4 regions of the Pseudarthrobacter sp. genome follow, and region 1 is predicted to be linked to each of the others. Evidence: riboswitches for the same ligand, from Rfam matches in the RefSeq annotation. Region 1 holds a riboswitch; each other region holds the start of a gene.
The links. Region 1 has a riboswitch for thiamine pyrophosphate ahead of thiD (bifunctional hydroxymethylpyrimidine kinase/phosphomethylpyrimidine kinase). Riboswitches for the same ligand answer to the same signal wherever they lie in the genome.

Region 1 (4,204 bases):
CAAGACGATTGTAATGCGGTTAAAAGAATAGTGGAGCGGACCAAATGGCCCGCTCCACCGTTTCAGAACTATTTGTTACTCTGCAGCTGCAGCAGCAACGATGTTGACTACGCGGCGACCGCGGCGGGTGCCGAACTGGACGGCTCCCGGGGCCAGTGCGAACAGTGTGTCGTCGCCGCCACGTCCAACGCCGGCGCCCGGGTGGAAGTGGGTGCCACGCTGGCGAACGATGATCTCGCCTGCGGAAACTACCTGGCCGCCGAAGCGCTTGACGCCGAGGTACTGGGCGTTGGAGTCACGACCGTTGCGAGTGGAACTCGCGCCTTTTTTATGTGCCATTTGAAATGCCTGCCTTTAAATTCTGGGGAATCTGCTGAAGAACCTGAACAGTAACGAAGAGTTACTTGATACCCGTGATCTTGACCTTGGTCAATTCCTGACGGTGACCCTGGCGCTTCTTGTAACCGGTCTTGTTCTTGAACTTCTGGATGACGATCTTCGGACCACGGAGGTCTTCGAGGATCTCAGCCGTAACCGTTACCTTGGCCAGGTCCGCAGCAGCAGAGGTGACTTTGTCACCGTCTACCAGGAGCAGTGCGGGCAACTCAAAGGTGCTGCCGGCTCCACCGGGGACGCGGTTCAGGGTAACGAAGTCTCCAACGGAAACCTTCTCTTGGCGGCCGCCTGCGCGGACAATCGCGTACACCACTTGGGAACTCACTTCTCTCGACGTTTATTACTAAATTTGCGTGCTGAACCCTGTTCCATAATTGGCTGGGTTCTCGCTGTGCCTCAACGCCGTGGGGTCGTAACCCAAGTGTTGGCGTAAGCACCGAAGATCTAGAATACGCTAATTTTGCCTTCGGCCGCAAATGAGGCTGGTTACGGCAGGTTGTCTGTGATAGGACCCACAAGCAGGTACTGCACTGACAATCCAAAACCGTGCCTGACTATCGTACAGGCCGCACGGGCCCCAGCCGGTCAGGAATGAATTCGCGGCGCGTCGAAGAAATCCACCTCGAACCGGCACGACTGCCTGAAAGCCACCAGCATCGCCGCCCGTTCATCCGCGGAAGCACTCCGGCCGGCGTCGTCAGCCAAGGCGATGGCGTCACGCGTGGCCTGGGCGAAATCCTCGTCAGCATAGGCCCGCAGCCAGTCGGCATAAGGATGTGCTGCCGGTGCACCCGCAGCCAGGAACTCCGCGTGGAGAGTCTGTCCCACTTCGGCATACAGCCAGAAGCACGGCAGTACCGCCGCCACGAGGACCGCGTAGCTGCCGGAGGCAGAGGCCGCCAGCAGGTGGTCCACGTAGGACTTGGTGACAGGTCCGAGGACGGAGTCCACTGTCCTGGTGCTTAGCCACGTGCGGTGCAGTTCGGACTCGACCTCAAGGCATTGCTGGGCCGACTTTGCCCAGAACAACTGGGCGGCTTCCGTGGGCGCCAGCGCGCTGGCCCGGGCAAGAACCCGCGAATAGCCGTTGAGGTAGATGGCGTCCTGGGCGAGGTAATAGGCGAACTGTTCCTCAGCCAATGTGCCGGCCGCCAGGTCGCGGATGAAATCCAGCCCGTAGATGGCTGCAAGATCCGGCTCCGACGCCCGCCGCAGCGTCTCTGCGAATTCGCCGGCTGCCGGAACCTGTTGCATGTGGTGGAAGTGGTTGATGGGGCCGTTGCCCGCGCCCACCTCAAGTTGGTCAGCGGCCTGCAGCGCGCCCACCAGCCAGGGCTTCACTTTCCGCAATGAGGCTTCCCAATCCCCCAGCCGCGCCTGAGCCGTGGCCATGGCCGCTGACAGCGAGCAGCCGGTGCCATGGCTGTTGCGCGTGGGGATCCTGTCCCCGCTCACTTCCACCACCTCCCGGGCGAGCAGCCCGGCAGCGTTGACCAGGGCATCCGGGCACGCACCGCCGTCGAGATGGCCGCCCTTGACCAGGACGGTGGCACCGGTCGCGGCGGACAACCGCTGCCCCTGCCCGAGCGCGTCGTGCCATTGCCTCGCCTGCGGCTCCCCCACCAGGATGGCCAGTTCCGCCAGGTTGGGGGTGATCAGGTCCGCGAGCGTGAGCAGCTCCCGCAGGGCCGCCTCGGCAGACTCCTGCAGCAGCCGGTCGCCGCTCGTGGCCACCATCACCGGATCAAGAACGACGACGGCGGGACGCACCTTTTCCAGCCAGTCGCGGACCACGCCTATCACCGCAGCGTCGCCCAGCATGCCGATCTTGACCGCGTCGATGGTGATGTCATCGCTGATGGCATCGAGCTGCTGGCCCAGGAAGGACGCCGGCGGGACGTGAACCGCCTGGACCCCCTGGGTGTTTTGGACCGTCAGCGCGGTGATCGCCGCCATGCCGTAGCCGCCAAGGGCTGCAATGCTTTTGAGGTCGGCCTGGACGCCCGCGCCCCCTGAAGGGTCCGATCCGGCAATGGACAGCACCCGCGGGACGTCACGCAGCACCCGGACCGCAGAAGATCGGCCTGGTCCGGGCTGGACCTCAGCCCGGGTTGCTGGGGTCTCCGGCAGGGTCGCCGCGGGTGTTGCAGGAGGAAGGACAGAAGTTGAAGCCAAAGGAGACATCCCTTCGCCGGTGCTAACCGGACAGGTTCAACGGGTGTGGATCTCAGCCGGCTCTCTGCGCGGCACCCCGTGTCAGTCACCAGCCTAGCGTTCCTCGCGACTTAACGCCGGACGCCCGGACGCAGCCTGTGATTCACAGGCTGCGTCCGGGCGCCGTTGTTTGGCTTGCCCTGCTGCTTGGTCAGAGCTCCGAGGCCGGAACCCCTACGCCCAGGATGATGGGCGCGTTGGCGGCAACCGGCTTGTCGGCCACAGGAGCCTTGACGGGCTCCGGTGCCTTGGCGGCGTGGGTGTGTCCGGCGGCAGCCGCCGGAACGGCTTCGTGATGCTCTACGGACGTGGCGTTGGCTGCGCCCTGGGCACGGCTGGCACTCCGGTTCCGCCGGGGACGGCGGGCGCGGGGCTCCTCGGTGTGGTCGGAGTAATCCCTCTCCGCCGCGGCTGGCTGCTGCTGGCGGGCAGGTTCGGCCGCCCGGCTTTCAGTTGCATGAACTGCCGGCGGCGTGCTTTCCGCTACAGGAGCCGGCTCACCAAGGTGGGCGAAGGCCTCCGCGAGGCGGTCAAGTGTCAGGGCAGGTGCGTGCGGCTGGTCATCGTGGTGCGCAACGAACGGAAGCACCACCTGCTCGCCGCCGAATGTCAGCACTGCGGCCGGGCGGCCGTTGGAGTCCGTTTCGGACTGCCCAACCGGAGCCGGCACCTGAGCCGCAGGCTGCCGGCCCGCGGCAGCTGATGCGTGAGCCACCTCGTCGTCATGCAGATGCGCAGCGTGGGCTGCGGCCGCAATGTTCGCAAGCGCTGCCCGCGTGGCCTCCGCCTTCGCATGGCGCTCGGCATCGCTGGCTTCCGGGTGGACCGTGTGGATCTGCACCGGAGCTGCCGGTGCTGTTTCCAGCGGCTGGCCACCCCGTCCGCGGCGGCGCTTCCGGTCAGTGCGGCCACCCGGCTGGCTGTCCGGGCGCTGGCTGTCAGTCCGCACGCTGTCAGTGCGCTGGGCTTCCGGGCGGCTGTCTACCCGCTGCACGTGGTGCTCCGCGGCTACCGTGTTGGCGCGGCGGTGTTCCACGGGGTCGTCGTGGGTGACAATTCCGCGGCCTGCACAGGTTTCACACTGCTCGCCGAAGACTTCCAGGAGCCCGGTGCCCATGCGCTTGCGCGTCATCTGCACGAGGCCCAGCGAGGTCACTTCGGCCACCTGGTGCTTGGTCCGGTCGCGGCCCAGGCATTCCACCATGCGGCGCAGGACAAGGTCGCGGTTGGATTCGAGGACCATATCGATGAAGTCGATGACGATGATGCCGCCGATGTCGCGGAGCCGGAGCTGCCGGACCACTTCTTCAGCTGCCTCGAGGTTGTTCTTGGTGACGGTTTCCTCGAGGTTGCCGCCGCTGCCGGTGAACTTGCCGGTATTGACGTCCACCACGGTCATGGCTTCGGTGCGGTCAATGACCAGCGAGCCGCCCGAAGGCAGGAAGACCTTGCGTTCCAGGGCCTTGTGGATCTGCTCATCGATCCGCCACGCAGCGAAGATGTCCTGGTCCTTGGTCCACTTTTCCAGGCGGCCCACGAGGTCCGGGGCCACGTAGGTGACGTAGGCCTCGATGGTGTCCCAGGCCTCTTCACC
Region 2 (4,204 bases), on a different contig from region 1:
GGGCGCCGGGCCTGGAGAAAGCGGCCTAGAGAAACTCTGCCCGGCCTTCCATGGCCGATGACGCCAGGGCGTGCTCGCGGCGCGGAATCCTGCCGGCCGCTTTCGCCAGCCTACCGGCGATGACGGCGTGTTTGAAGGCCTCCCCCATGAGTGCCGGGTTCTGCGCCCGCGTGACCGCGGTGGCCAGCAGCACGGCGTCACAGCCAAGCTCCATGGCCAGGGCGGCGTCGGACGCCGTTCCGATGCCGGCGTCCAGCACCACGGGCACCGAGGCGCGCGAGACGATCAGCTCGATGTTGTGTGGATTCAGGATTCCCAGGCCGGTGCCGATGGGCGCTCCGAGGGGCATGACCGCGGTGGCACCCAGGTTTTCCAGCCGCAGCGCCAGGACCGGGTCATCGTTGGTGTAGGCGAACACTTTGAAGCCCCGGTTCACAAGCTGTTCCGTGGCGTCCACCAGCTCCACGGCGTCCGGCAGCAGGGTCTGTTCGTCGGCGATGACTTCCAGCTTGAGCCAGTCGGTTTCCAGCGCTTCGCGGGCCAGCTCCGCCGTCATGACCGCCTCCCGGGCGGTGAAGCAGCCTGCGGTGTTGGGCAGGATCCGGATCCCGTGGTCCACCAGGAGCTGGAAAAGGGACCCCGATTCAGCCGGCGAATAGCGGCGCATGGCCACTGTGGTCAGCTCGGTTCCAGAGGCCAGCAGGGCGGCGCCGAGCCCGTCGAGGCTGGGGGCGCCACCGGTGCCCATGATGAGGCGGGAGCCGAGCTCGACGCCGTCGATCACCAGCCTGTCGGCGGCCTCTGGCAGGTTCTGTGTGCTGATGTTGCTGGTTACTGTCATGGTGTCAGCCTCCCTGGACTGCTGTGACCAGTTCGACGTCGTCACCTTCGGCGAGCGCCGTGACGAACCACTGGCTGCGGGGTACTACTTCGGAGTTATGGGCGACGGCGACGCCGAGTTTCTGCCCGTCTGTTGACTGGCCGTTGGCCGCGAGGGGACGGCCAGTGATCTGGCTGATGAGGGTGGTGATGGAGGCGTCGTCCGCCACGGAATGGCGCGAGCCGTTGAGGGTGATGTTCATGCTGATTCCTTCTGTGGGTCGAGGGCCTTCGTGCTGCTGATGTCCTTGCGCGGGGCCTGTATGCCGGCTACGTGGTGCGTTCCTGAAAAGCGGGCCGGGCTGAGGGCCCCCCATCGCGGGTCCGTCCGGCCATCCAGCAGGTCCCGGCAGATGGCCGCCGCCGCCGGGGCCAGGAGCACTCCGTGGCGGAAGAATCCGGTGGCAACCATCAGCCCGGCAATGTCCGCTGTGTTACCCGTCCTTGGTGCGGAAGACGGTACCCGGCCGAGGAGAGGAGCGTTGTCCGGGGTCGCAGGCCTTGCCCGCGCTGTGCATTCCAGGAGTTCAAGCTCCGAGACGGCCGGCACCAGGACCTGGGCGTCCCGCAGCAACTGGTAGACGCCGCCCGCCGAGACAGCGGCGTCGCCCGTCCCGGCGAGCGCGTCTTCCCGCTGCGTAGCCCCGATCACCACCGTGCCGTCCTGCCGGGGAACGATGTAGACCGGCACACCATGGACCATTCCGCGGACCGTGGAGGTGAGGAGCGGGCGCAGGTGCTGCGGAACAGCCAGCCGCAGGATGTCACCATAGACGGGCCGCAGGGGCAGGTGCAGTCCAACCGGCAGGCCCTCCAGCGTCCCTGCCTGCAATCCGTTGGCCACGATGGTCTCCCTGGCTTGGACAGTTCCGCCGTGGGCGAGCCTCACGCCGATGACGCGGCCGTCCTCCCAGAGCAGGGCAGTGGCACGTTGGTCAACGGCGAATCCCGCGCGGGCGCCTGCCACGGCCGTTCCTGCTCCCGGTTCGTGGATGGCCAGGACTTCCTGGAGGCACGCCACGAGTTTCCGTGGATCCACCTGGTGGTCGGCGGGGATGTCCAAGGCGCAGGATATGGCCGGGCTGAGCAGGGATTCCCTGGTCCTGGCCTCACGGACAGTCAGGGGTTCCACCACCAGGCCGCTGGCCTGCTGCACGGCCCGGAGGTCCATCAGCGCCCGGCGGTCCGCAGCGTCCGCGCCGATGGCGAGGGTCGGCGTCGTCAGATATCCGGTATCGCCAGCCCCGGCCAGGGCGAGGTCCGCCGCAAAGGCAGGCCACAGGCCCGAGGATGCCAGCATCAGCTCAAGGAGGTCTTCCTCCTGGTAGTGCAGTTCGCTCACAGGGGCCAGCATGCCGGCGGCTGCCCAGCTGGCGCCGTTGCCGGGCGCTTCATCGATCAGCACGACGGAACGGCCGGATCGCCGGACTTCCCAGGCTATGGCGTGGCCGATGACTCCGCCGCCGATGACGGCCACGTCGGCGTGCAGGGCGGTGGCCGGGCTGGCTGGTGCGGGCTCAGGTGGGCTGCTTATCGCGGGGGGCATATGTTCCTTCCCTACGCCGGTACTAGCCGGATCAGGTCAAGCGGTCGGCTCTGACGCCCTCTCAGCCCGGCCGCTTTGTGACGGCTGCATCGGGCTCCCGCAGTACCCGCCCAGTTTAGGGGACTTAGGCTGGTTTCCATGAACGCGCAATCCTTCGCCGCTGCAGGCACGCCCTCCGCCCCCTCCGCCGCTCCCGAATCCTTGACCGGAACAGACTCCGCCGGCGGCACAAACACCGGCCTCCCGCACAGCGCCAGGCTGTACCTGTGCACCGACGCGCGCCGGGACCGCGGGGACTTTGGCGAGTTTGTGGACGCGGCGTTTGCCGGCGGCGTGGACATCATCCAGCTCCGGGACAAGGCCATCGAGGCAGCCGAGGAGTTGGAGCTGCTGGCCGTGCTTCAGGCCGCGGCCGAACGCCACGGAAAGCTGTGGGCAGTCAATGACCGTGCCGATATCGCGTTGCTCTCCGGCGCCCCCGTCTTCCACATCGGGCAGAAGGATCTGCCGGTCGCTTCCGCCCGCACGCTGCTCGGGGCACCAGCCGTGATCGGCCTTTCCACGCACAGCGCCGAGCAGATCGAAGGGGCCATCCGGCTGTCCGGTGGGCTGACTGACCAAGGCGGCCTGGACTACTTCTGCGTAGGACCGGTCTGGGCCACTCCGACGAAACCGGGCCGGGCCGCCGTCGGCCTTGACCTGGTGCGGTACGCGGCCGAAGCCGTCCGCGCTGCCGGTGGCACCCAGGCCACGCTGCCCTGGTTTGCTATCGGAGGCATCGATCTCGGCAACGTGGAGCAGGTGGTGGAGGCCGGCGCCGGCAGGATTGTTGTGGTGCGTGCCATCACCGAAGCCTCGGACCCCGCAGCGGCGGCCGTGGCACTCCTGGCGGCCCTGGACGCCGGCGCATCCTGACAATCCCCCGCGTGGCGGGCGGCGGGCGTGCACGATCCGTGGAAATCGAGCTAACCTGATTTTCGTGTCACATCATAGGTTGGCCCCCAATGTCCACGAGCAAACGAACGACCTCGCGGCGGCGCTGAGCGCCCTGCGGACCGAGCTGGAACTGCCGGGGCCCTACCCGGCGGAGGCGGTCCGGGACGCGGAAGCGGCAGTGGCCGCGCACGAGTTGCCGGGTGCTGACCTGACGGATGTGGCCTTCCTCACTATCGATCCGGCGTCGTCCACTGACCTGGACCAGGCGCTGTTCATCGAGCGTGCGGCCGCTGGCTACCGGGTGCTTTACGCCATCGCTGACGTGCCGTCCTTTGTCCGCCCCGGCGGCGGACTGGACGCCGAGACCCGGCGCCGCGGCCAGACGTTCTACGCCCCTGACGGCCGTATCCCGCTGCACCCGGAAGTCATCAGCGAAGGGGCAGGCAGCCTTCTGGCCGGCCAGCTGTGTTCCGCCTACGTCTGGGAGTTCGGGCTGGACGACGCCGCGCAGGTCTCCACTGTGAGCGTCCAGAGGGCCACCATCCGCAGCCGGGCCAAGCTGAGCTACAAGGGAGTCCAGGCCGAATTCGACGCCGGGACGGCCGGCCCTGTCCTGCAGCTCCTGAAGGAAGTGGGCCTCAAGCGCGTTGAACTGGAGCGGCAGCGCGGCGGCGCCAGCCTGAACATGCCCGAGCAGGAAATCGTGCAGCTGCCCGACGGCGGCTACCGGATTGCCGCGGCGCCGCAGCTTCCGGTGGAGGACTGGAACGCCCAGATCTCCCTGATGACGGGGATGGCGGCGGCAGACCTGATGCTGGCGGGAGAAGTGGGCATCCTGCGCAC
Region 3 (4,204 bases), on a different contig from region 1:
GACCTGCAGGAGCCCGCCACGCCGGAGGAAAAACGGTCGGCGCGCCGGCTCCGGTTGCAGGCGCCGTCCTGGGATGCCCCGCTGCACATAGTTCCGGGCGTCCCCACCCTGGTCCTTACGGGTGGGTGGGAACCGCTCTACGAGGAAATCGCCGGATATCTGCAGGAAACCGGTGCCCTGCACCGCATCGCTGCGGGAGGACACCGGCCCCAGGACTCTGCCGAAGGTGACCGTGCCATCCGGTCCTTCATCGCCGACGTCGGCAGGTCACGCTCGGTTCAGGCTTCCTGAGCCGTCAGTTCCCGGCCGGGATCCGAAGCTCGGGGAGGTAGACCTTTCCGCCGGCGGCCAGGAACTCCGCACTCTTTTCGCGCATCCCGCTGTAGGCCTCGGCAATGGCCGCCTGCGAATCTGCCGAACCGTATTCGTCCCTGATGTCCTGGCTGATCTTCATGGAGCAGAACTTCGGGCCGCACATGGAGCAGAAGTGGGCGGTTTTGGCCGGTTCGGCCGGCAGCGTCTCGTCATGGAAGGCCTCCGCCGTGACCGGATCCAGGGACAGCGCGAACTGGTCGCGCCAGCGGAACTCGAACCGGGCCTTGGACAGTGCATCATCCCGCTCATGGGCGCCGGGGTGGCCCTTGGCAAGGTCTGCTGCGTGGGCGGCGATCTTGTAGGTGATCACTCCGGTTTTCACATCGTCCTTGTTCGGCAGGCCAAGGTGTTCCTTGGGCGTGACGTAACAAAGCATCGCCGTGCCGTACCGGGCGATTTCGGTGGCGCCGATGGCGGACGTGATGTGGTCGTAGCCGGGGGCAATATCCGTGACCAGCGGCCCCAGCGTGTAGAACGGGGCGCCCTTGCAGAGTTCCTGCTGGCGTTCCACGTTCTCCCGCACCAGGTGGAACGGGACGTGCCCGGGACCTTCCACCATGACCTGCACATCGAATTCCCACGCCCGCTGGGTCAGTTCAGCCAGGGTGTCCAGCTCGGCGAACTGGGCGGCGTCGTTGGCGTCCGCCGTCGCCCCCGGGCGCAGTCCGTCGCCCAGGGAGAACGCGACGTCGTACTTGGCGAAGATCTCGCACAGCTCGTCGAAGTGGGTGTACAGGAAGTTCTCCTGGTGGTGGGCCAGGCACCACCCGGCCATGATCGCGCCGCCCCGGGAGACGATGCCGGTGACGCGGTTGGCCGTCAGCGGCACGTAACGCAGCAGCACACCGGCGTGGATGGTCATGTAGTCCACCCCCTGCTCGCACTGCTCAATGACGGTGTCCCGGTAGATCTCCCACGTCAGGGCGTTGGCCTCGCCGTTGACCTTCTCCAGCGCCTGGTAAATGGGCACCGTACCGATGGGCACGGGAGAGTTGCGGATGAGCCATTCCCGGGTGGTGTGGATGTCATCGCCGGTGGAGAGGTCCATCACCGTGTCAGCTCCCCACTGCGTGGCCCACTGGAGTTTGTCCACTTCCTCGGCAATGGAGCTGGTCACGGCCGAGTTGCCGATGTTGGCATTGATCTTCACCAGGAAGGCCTTGCCGATGATCATCGGTTCGGATTCCGGGTGGTTGATGTTGTTGGGGATGATGGCCCGGCCGGCCGCCACCTCGCTGCGGACCAGTTCCACGTCGCAATTCTCGCGGAGGGCGATGAACTGCATCTCGGGGGTGATGACACCCTGCCGCGCATAGTGCATCTGGGTGACGGTCTTGCCTTCGACGGCGCGGCGGGGCACCGGTTGCGCGCCCTTCCACTCCGCAGAGGCGGCGCCGCGGCGCACTGCCGACTTGCCGTCGTCGAGCAGGTTCCGTTCCCGTCCGCTGTACGGCGCGGTGTCGCCGCGGGCGGCGATCCACTCCGAGCGGAACGGGTTGAGGCCCACCACCGGATCACTGCCCGGACCGGCCGTGCGGTAGGTCCGGAAAGGCCCGTTCGCCTCCCCGTTCGGCGACGGTTCCAGCGCGATCTCGGTCACGGGTACCCGGATCCCGGTGGCCTCATCGTTGATAAACGCCAGTGAGTGGGACTTCAGTGACTGGGTTTCAGGCTGGAGCTTTTGATCCACGTCGGCTTCATTTTGGGCAGGGATCAGCTGTGTTTCTTGTGTATTCAATGAATACTCACTTCCTTCGCCGGCATTACCCGGACAGGTTCAACGGTCGCAGGCTGCGTCAGCCCGATCTCAGCCCCTGCAAGGGCTCCCGTGTGGTCAAGTCGAAGCTACCACAGGCCGAGGGTGGACTGGTGACAGCAATCACCGGAAAGCGGTCGCAGTCTGTCTGCTCCGCCACTTGAATTAAATTGAAGCTTCAAGTAAATTGGAAGCATAGCCGCCTTCCATCCGAAGGCCAACGGACCGGGAGTTTTCACATGACTGCAGAAGCCACCAGCCGGGATCTCCTTCCTGCCGACCTCTCCATGGGCACCGTGATGCTCAAGGTGGGCGACATGAAGCTGATGACCGACTACTACCAGCGTGCGCTCGGCCTGGAGATCGTCGCGGAACAGGACGGCGGCGTCTATCTTGGCCGCCTTCAACGCCCGCTGGTCCATCTCGCGGCCGCCCCGTCCTTGAATCTGCCTGGCAGGGGAGAGGCCGGGCTGTTCCACACCGCACTGCTGTTTGACGACCAGGCTTCGCTTGCCGCCACGGTAGCCACCGCCGCCCAGTACGAACCCCGGTCCTTCACCGGCAGCGCCGACCACCTCGTCAGCGAGGCCTTCTACTTCAACGACCCCGAGGGCAACGGCGTCGAACTGTACTGGGACAGGCCCCGCGAAAACTGGTCGTGGAACGGGAAGGATGTAGTGATGGACAGCCTGGCACTGCCGCCGCAGCGCTACCTCGAGCAGCACCTGACCCAGGAATCCGTGGCGGGCCAGCGGGCCAGCGAAGCCGGTGTAGGCCACGTCCACCTCCAAGTGGGCGACGTCCAGTCAGCGCACGATTTCTACGTCGGCACGCTGGGCTTCGAAAAGACCGCCGGCTGGCACGGGCAGGCACTGTTTGTCTCCGCGGGCCGGTATCACCACCACATGGCCATGAACGTCTGGAACAGCCGCGGAGCCGGTCCCCGCAAGGACACCCTGGGCCTCGGCGAAGTGCTCATCGAGGTCCCTTCCGGGGATGACGTCGGAGCGCTCGCCGACCGCCTGAAGGGCGCCGGTGTGGCCTCGCACCACACGGGCGCCGAGCTTCGCTTCGAGGACCCGTGGCGCAACAATATCCGGGTCGCCGTCCGCTGAGTGCGGCTGCCAAGTGTGCGGCCTGCCTTGTACTAGGCTGATTCTGAACGGCCGGGGTGGCACTTGCTGCTGCTCTTCCAGGCCGCACCGTCGACGGAATGAGGGCTGTTCCCATGGGTTTCACTGAAATTTTTGTTTCCACTCACGATGCCGCGCTGAAGCGGGCGGGCGTCCTGGATGCAGGCGGCTCCCCGGCGGGCCAGGCCCTGCGGATTCCCGGAATCAGCGATTTCGAAATCGAGCAGCTTGGCGACCTTGCCGGCGTTGCTGTGCACGCCGGTGGCGCGGACTACGAGCTGGCCATGGTTGACGTGGCCAGCGATTCCCTCCTCGGGGTCCCGCCGGCCATGGTGCGTGCGCTCGCGGACCTGCTCAGCTACGAGACTGAAGGCGAAGGCAATGTCCTGGACGACGTCGCTGAAAAGTGGGCCGCCCAGGATGACATGCCGTTCGGCGTGGCCGAGGCCCGGACGTATGTCCAGCAGTTCGCTGAGCTTGCCAACTCCGTCGATGACGCCGCACGCACCGGGGTGTATGTCTGGTCGTCGTAGGCCGGCCGTGGCCCGCCGGGTCCGCCCGCTGCCCCATCCCGACGTGTCAAGTCGAAATCCGGACGCTGATCTGGCACAATAAACAGGTACTCGATCTGCGTGGCCCCTCTCTCCGCGTCCGGATCCTGTCCTTCGAACCCTCAAGTATGGCCCGCCCCACGGGTGCAGAACGTCGGTTCACCCCTTTTCTGAAACAGGAGTGACCACAAAAGTGGCCGTAAAGATTCGCCTTAAGCGCTTTGGCAAGATGCGCGCACCGTACTACCGCATCGTCGTCATGGACGCACGCTCCAAGCGTGACGGCCGTGCCATCGAAGAGATCGGCAAGTACCACCCCACCGAAGAGCCCTCATACATCGAGGTGGACACGGACCGTGCCCAGTACTGGCTCGGCGTCGGCGCACAGC
Region 4 (4,204 bases), on a different contig from region 1:
AAGCAGGATCGCTGGCAGGGCAATCGCGAGGCCGCGCAGCATAAAGCCGATTCCCAGCTGGAGGGAACCCTCGCTGATCGACCAGATCCCGACGTCGAGCAGTACAGCGCCGCTGTCCGCCGCGACGATCGCCGTGCTCCAGCCGCCCAGGGCTGCCGCGATGATGAGCGGCCAGCCGCGCTGCCACAGCAGGCGCAGGGTGAGGCCGGCCAGCGGAAAGAGCGCCAGCTCGGCCGCAAGCGCCACCGAGGCGGACACCCAGTCGATGGAGAGCGCCAGCACCAGGGTGATGAGGAAGACGACGGCGAACTTGGCCAGCGGGTTGGCGCGCGTCAGCAGCGCGTGGTTGCCGCGGAGGGTCAGGGCATCCCTCATGCCGCACCTGCTTCCTGGCGGGCGCCGCCGCGCGATGCCGGGCCGAGCCGCAGTTCGGCCCCGCCCAGGACGGCGCTGAATTCCTGGTCGTGGGTCACGGAAACCACGGAGGTCCCGGCGTCGAGCAGTTCTGAGAGGAACGAGGCGAGCTCGGCCCAGGTGTTGGCATCCTGGCCGAACGTCGGCTCGTCGAGGACCAGCACGCGAGGGTGGGCCGCGAGGACAGTGGCCACCGAGAGGCGCCGCTTTTCGCCTCCCGAGAGCGTGTACGGATTGGCGTCCACCAGGTGCGTCAGGCGCAGCCGTTCCAGCAGCTCATCAACCCGCTCCTCGCCATGCCCCAGGTGCCGCGGGCCGAACATCAGCTCGTCCAGCACGCGGCCGGTCACGAATTGGTGCTCAGGCTCCTGGAACACGGTTCCGATGCGGGAAATCAGCTGGTTGGCTTTCCATTTGAAGGGATCGATCCCGGCCCCCTCGGAAAGCTCGACGGCGGCGGACACCTTCCCCGCCACCGGCGCCAGAAGCCCGGCGAGCGTCAGCGCAAACGTTGACTTGCCGGCGCCGTTGGGCCCCGTGACGGTGAGTGCCTGGCCGGAACGGACCTGGGCCGTGATGCCCAGCTGCACCGGTACGGGCGGGATGGTCCGCAAGCCGCGACGCCGCGGACGCTCGCGGGAGACGGCCAGGTCCTCGGCCGCCAGCAGCAGGTCACCTGAGCCTGCGGACACGCGGCGGCGGGTTGCCGGAACATAGCCCGGCACCCAGACGCCTGCGCCGATCAGCATGTCCCGTGCCTCCGCGAGCACCTGGTCCGGCGGCCCGTCCAGCAGGACTGCGGACGTAGCGGAGGAAGCAGCGGAACCCGCTGCCGAGCCCGGCTGCAGCACCACAATCCGGTCCACCAGGTCCTTCCAGACGGACACGCGGTGTTCCACCACAACGAGGGTGGCACCGGTTTTGTCCAGGCAGCGGCCCACGGCGTCGCGGACTTCCAGCACGCCGGCGGGATCCAGGTTCGCGGTGGGCTCATCCAGCAGGATCAGCCCGGGCCGCATCGCGAGGATCCCGGCCAGCGCCAGGCGCTGCTTCTGCCCGCCGGACAGGGCCGACGTCGGGTGGTCCAGCGGGAGCCTGCCCGCACCAGCGCCGCCGTCGGCGTTCAAACCGCCGCCCCCGGCACTTCGCAGCCCGACGTCGTCGAGCGCTTCATGGACGCGCCGCCAGATCTCGCCCCGTGGAACGGCGAGGTTCTCGGCGCCGAAGGCGACGTCGTCACCCAGGCGCGACAGAACAACCTGCGTTTCCGGATCCTGCTGCATCAGGCCCGAGCGGCCGCGCTGCCCGCGGGGCACCACACCGTCGATCAGCAGCGAACCGGTTTCGTCGGCGTCGTCCTCTTCATCCCCCAGCACCCCTGCGAGCGCATGCAGCAGCGTTGACTTGCCCGCGCCCGACGGGCCCAGCAGCAGCACCCGCTCGCCGGGAGCGATGTCGAGGTCGAGCCCCCGGACGGCGGGGGCGGAACGTCCGGCATGCCGCCAGCCCCAGCCACGGGCGGACACCGCGGCGGGGCGTACTCCGTAAGCGCCGGCGTCGGAAGCGGTCATCAGTTGAAGACGGGCTCCGACGCTGCCTTCCGGGACGCGAACGAGCTCAGCACACCGGTCCTGGCCAGGCCGCGGGTGGCGATCCAGGACAGTGCGCCCGCAATCACCGCGCCGGAGATGGTGCAGAACACGATGTACGCGAGCTTGTCGCCGGGCTCGTAGGCGATGTTCCAGCCCCACGGCAGGAATGAGTCATTGAGGCCGCAGAACAGGCCCGCGCCGGCACCGGCCAGCAGCGCGGCGATGAGGTTGTACTTCTGGTGCAGGAAGGACTTGAACCGGAAGTTGCCGTACACCAGCAGGAAGAACACCAGCTCGGCGCCCAGGCCCTGGAGGAGTCCGGAGATCAGCACGGTGGCGCCGTACTGCGAGCCCATGATGAGTTCGCCGGTGGCGGCCACCGCTTCGCAGAAGAGCGCCGCGCCGGGTTTGCGGATGATGAGCATGCCCAGCACTGCCGGGATCATCCAGCCGCCGGCGATCAGGCCGGTCAGCGGGGGGTAAACGGCGTTCATGGGGGCGGAGACGATGCCGGCGCCCTGGGACCAGGCCCAGAAGATCACGCCGCCGGTGATGGCGATGAGTGCCGCCACCACGATGTCCACAACGCGCCAGGTATTGCCGGGTTTTTTGATTGCTGCAGTTGTCATTTTGGTCCTCCTGAGGAACAGGAGGGGAAAGTGCCCCGGCGTGCGGCGCTGCCGCCGTTTCCGGACACTTCGAGAACTCGACTCCCTTGCGCCGGTACTAACCGGATCAGGTTCGAGGGTCTGCGGCTGTCCGCACTCTCAGCGCCCACCTGCGGTTCCCTGGCAATGCCAGTGATGTCCGACGGCGGCGCTCCCCTGTCGTAAATAAATCTGCCCTGATGGGCGTGCTCCAGTTTACACCGCGGGCGGGGTAGATTGTGGGCCATGACTGCCAACAACCCGACTGTGACTGCGTTCAATCCTGATTCGACGGTGCCCCAGCCGGCGGGGCTGCTTGAGGCCCTGATTGCCCGGGTCGAAGCCGAGATCAACGAGCTGCAGTTTCCGCATTTCAGCAAGGACGACTCCCTCAACCTCGGGCTGCTCCTGGTGGAGCTGGGCAAATCGCGCCGGCTGCCTATCGCGATCGACATCACCAAGGGCGAGAAGGTCCTTTTCCATGTTGCCCTGGACGGCGCCACCCCCGACAACGAGCACTGGATCCGGGCCAAGCAGCGCACCGCCGCCAGGTATGAGATCCCGTCGCTGCTGGTGGGCCTGCGCGGCAGGCTGCACGGCGGCCGGATCGAGGACCACGGCTGGTTCGACGAGTCCACCTACGCCCCGCACGGCGGCTGCTTCCCGGTCTACGTCGCCGGTGTGGGTGCAGTGGCCACGGTGACGGTCTCGGGCCTGCCCCAGCAGCAGGACCACGATCTGGTGGTGGAAGCCCTGCGGGAGATTCTGGAGTCCATGCAGCCGGGTTAGGCTAAAGGAAGTCCCGGATCCGCTCACAAGGAGTTCAACGAATGAACCTGTTCATCAAGCTGCTCGGCACTGCAATCAGCATCGGCGCCGGGTTCGTCGGCACCAAGGTGGTCAATACCGTGTGGGAAAAGTCCACCGGCCGGAAGCCTCCCACCGGCAAGGACGAAGACACTCCCACCACCCTGCGCTCGGCCCTGACGTTCGCGCTCATTTCGGCCTCGGTCAGCACCATCATCCAGGTGCTCGCCAACCGCGGCACCCAGCGGGCCATCACCCGCTTCGCCAAGTCCCAGGACATCGTCTAACCGCACCACCAGCCCCTGAGTTCTTGTCCAGATAATCGGTTCAAACCGGCCGAGATACCCGATGATCTGGACAAAAACTCACACGGGACGCTGGGGCTGCGCGTGTCGCTCAGTCCCGCCGGCCGCCGTCGGACGCTTCATCCCTGGACGATTCATCCCGGGCCGATTGGGCCGCCTTCTGAACCACGGCTTCGAGTTCATCGGAGCTGAGCAGCTCACGGTGCAGGTGTTTGGTGCGGTAACCGGCGCGGCCCACCATATGGGCGGAAACCGGCACCGTCAGCAGCTGGAAAATCCAGGCCACCAGCAGCACCGGCCACACCCACCACGTGCGCAGCTGCAGGCCGATGGCCGCCAGGAGCAGGAACAGCCCCAGCACCTGGGGCTTGGTGGCCGCATGCATGCGGCTCAGCAGGTCCGGGAAGCGGAGCAGGCCCACGGCGGCGGCGAGCGACAT

Region 2: linked by a shared signal. The riboswitch ahead of thiO (glycine oxidase ThiO) and the one ahead of thiD (bifunctional hydroxymethylpyrimidine kinase/phosphomethylpyrimidine kinase) in region 1 are both predicted to bind thiamine pyrophosphate.
Region 3: linked by a shared signal. The riboswitch ahead of thiC (phosphomethylpyrimidine synthase ThiC) and the one ahead of thiD (bifunctional hydroxymethylpyrimidine kinase/phosphomethylpyrimidine kinase) in region 1 are both predicted to bind thiamine pyrophosphate.
Region 4: linked by a shared signal. The riboswitch ahead of V6M49_RS01660 (ECF transporter S component) and the one ahead of thiD (bifunctional hydroxymethylpyrimidine kinase/phosphomethylpyrimidine kinase) in region 1 are both predicted to bind thiamine pyrophosphate.

The regions. Positions count from the first base shown of each region.
Region 1 covers NZ_JAKFFD010000034.1:1,732-5,935, reverse strand. Annotated here, with positions in the region: gene rpmA (50S ribosomal protein L27) at 76-339, opposite strand; gene rplU (50S ribosomal protein L21) at 401-709, opposite strand; gene thiD (bifunctional hydroxymethylpyrimidine kinase/phosphomethylpyrimidine kinase) at 982-2,580, opposite strand; TPP riboswitch at 2,563-2,660, opposite strand; partial or broken gene V6M49_RS02980 (Rne/Rng family ribonuclease) at 2,762-4,204, opposite strand, start outside.
Region 2 covers NZ_JAKFFD010000095.1:44,606-48,809, forward strand. Annotated here, with positions in the region: gene V6M49_RS07680 (thiazole synthase) at 26-841, opposite strand; gene thiS (sulfur carrier protein ThiS) at 846-1,082, opposite strand; gene thiO (glycine oxidase ThiO) at 1,079-2,425, opposite strand; TPP riboswitch at 2,416-2,536, opposite strand; gene thiE (thiamine phosphate synthase) at 2,564-3,340, shown strand; gene V6M49_RS07700 (RNB domain-containing ribonuclease) at 3,405-4,204, shown strand, end outside.
Region 3 covers NZ_JAKFFD010000177.1:23,121-27,324, forward strand. Annotated here, with positions in the region: gene V6M49_RS15470 (alpha/beta hydrolase) at 1-291, shown strand, start outside; gene thiC (phosphomethylpyrimidine synthase ThiC) at 296-2,113, opposite strand; TPP riboswitch at 2,108-2,215, opposite strand; gene V6M49_RS15480 (VOC family protein) at 2,371-3,246, shown strand; gene V6M49_RS15485 (hypothetical protein) at 3,360-3,797, shown strand; gene rpsP (30S ribosomal protein S16) at 4,009-4,204, shown strand, end outside.
Region 4 covers NZ_JAKFFD010000020.1:304-4,507, forward strand. Annotated here, with positions in the region: partial or broken gene V6M49_RS01650 (energy-coupling factor transporter transmembrane component T family protein) at 1-375, opposite strand, end outside; gene V6M49_RS01655 (ABC transporter ATP-binding protein) at 372-1,985, opposite strand; gene V6M49_RS01660 (ECF transporter S component) at 1,985-2,635, opposite strand; TPP riboswitch at 2,701-2,842, opposite strand; gene V6M49_RS01665 (heme-degrading domain-containing protein) at 2,900-3,442, shown strand; gene V6M49_RS01670 (DUF4235 domain-containing protein) at 3,484-3,747, shown strand; gene mnhG (monovalent cation/H(+) antiporter subunit G) at 3,857-4,204, opposite strand, start outside.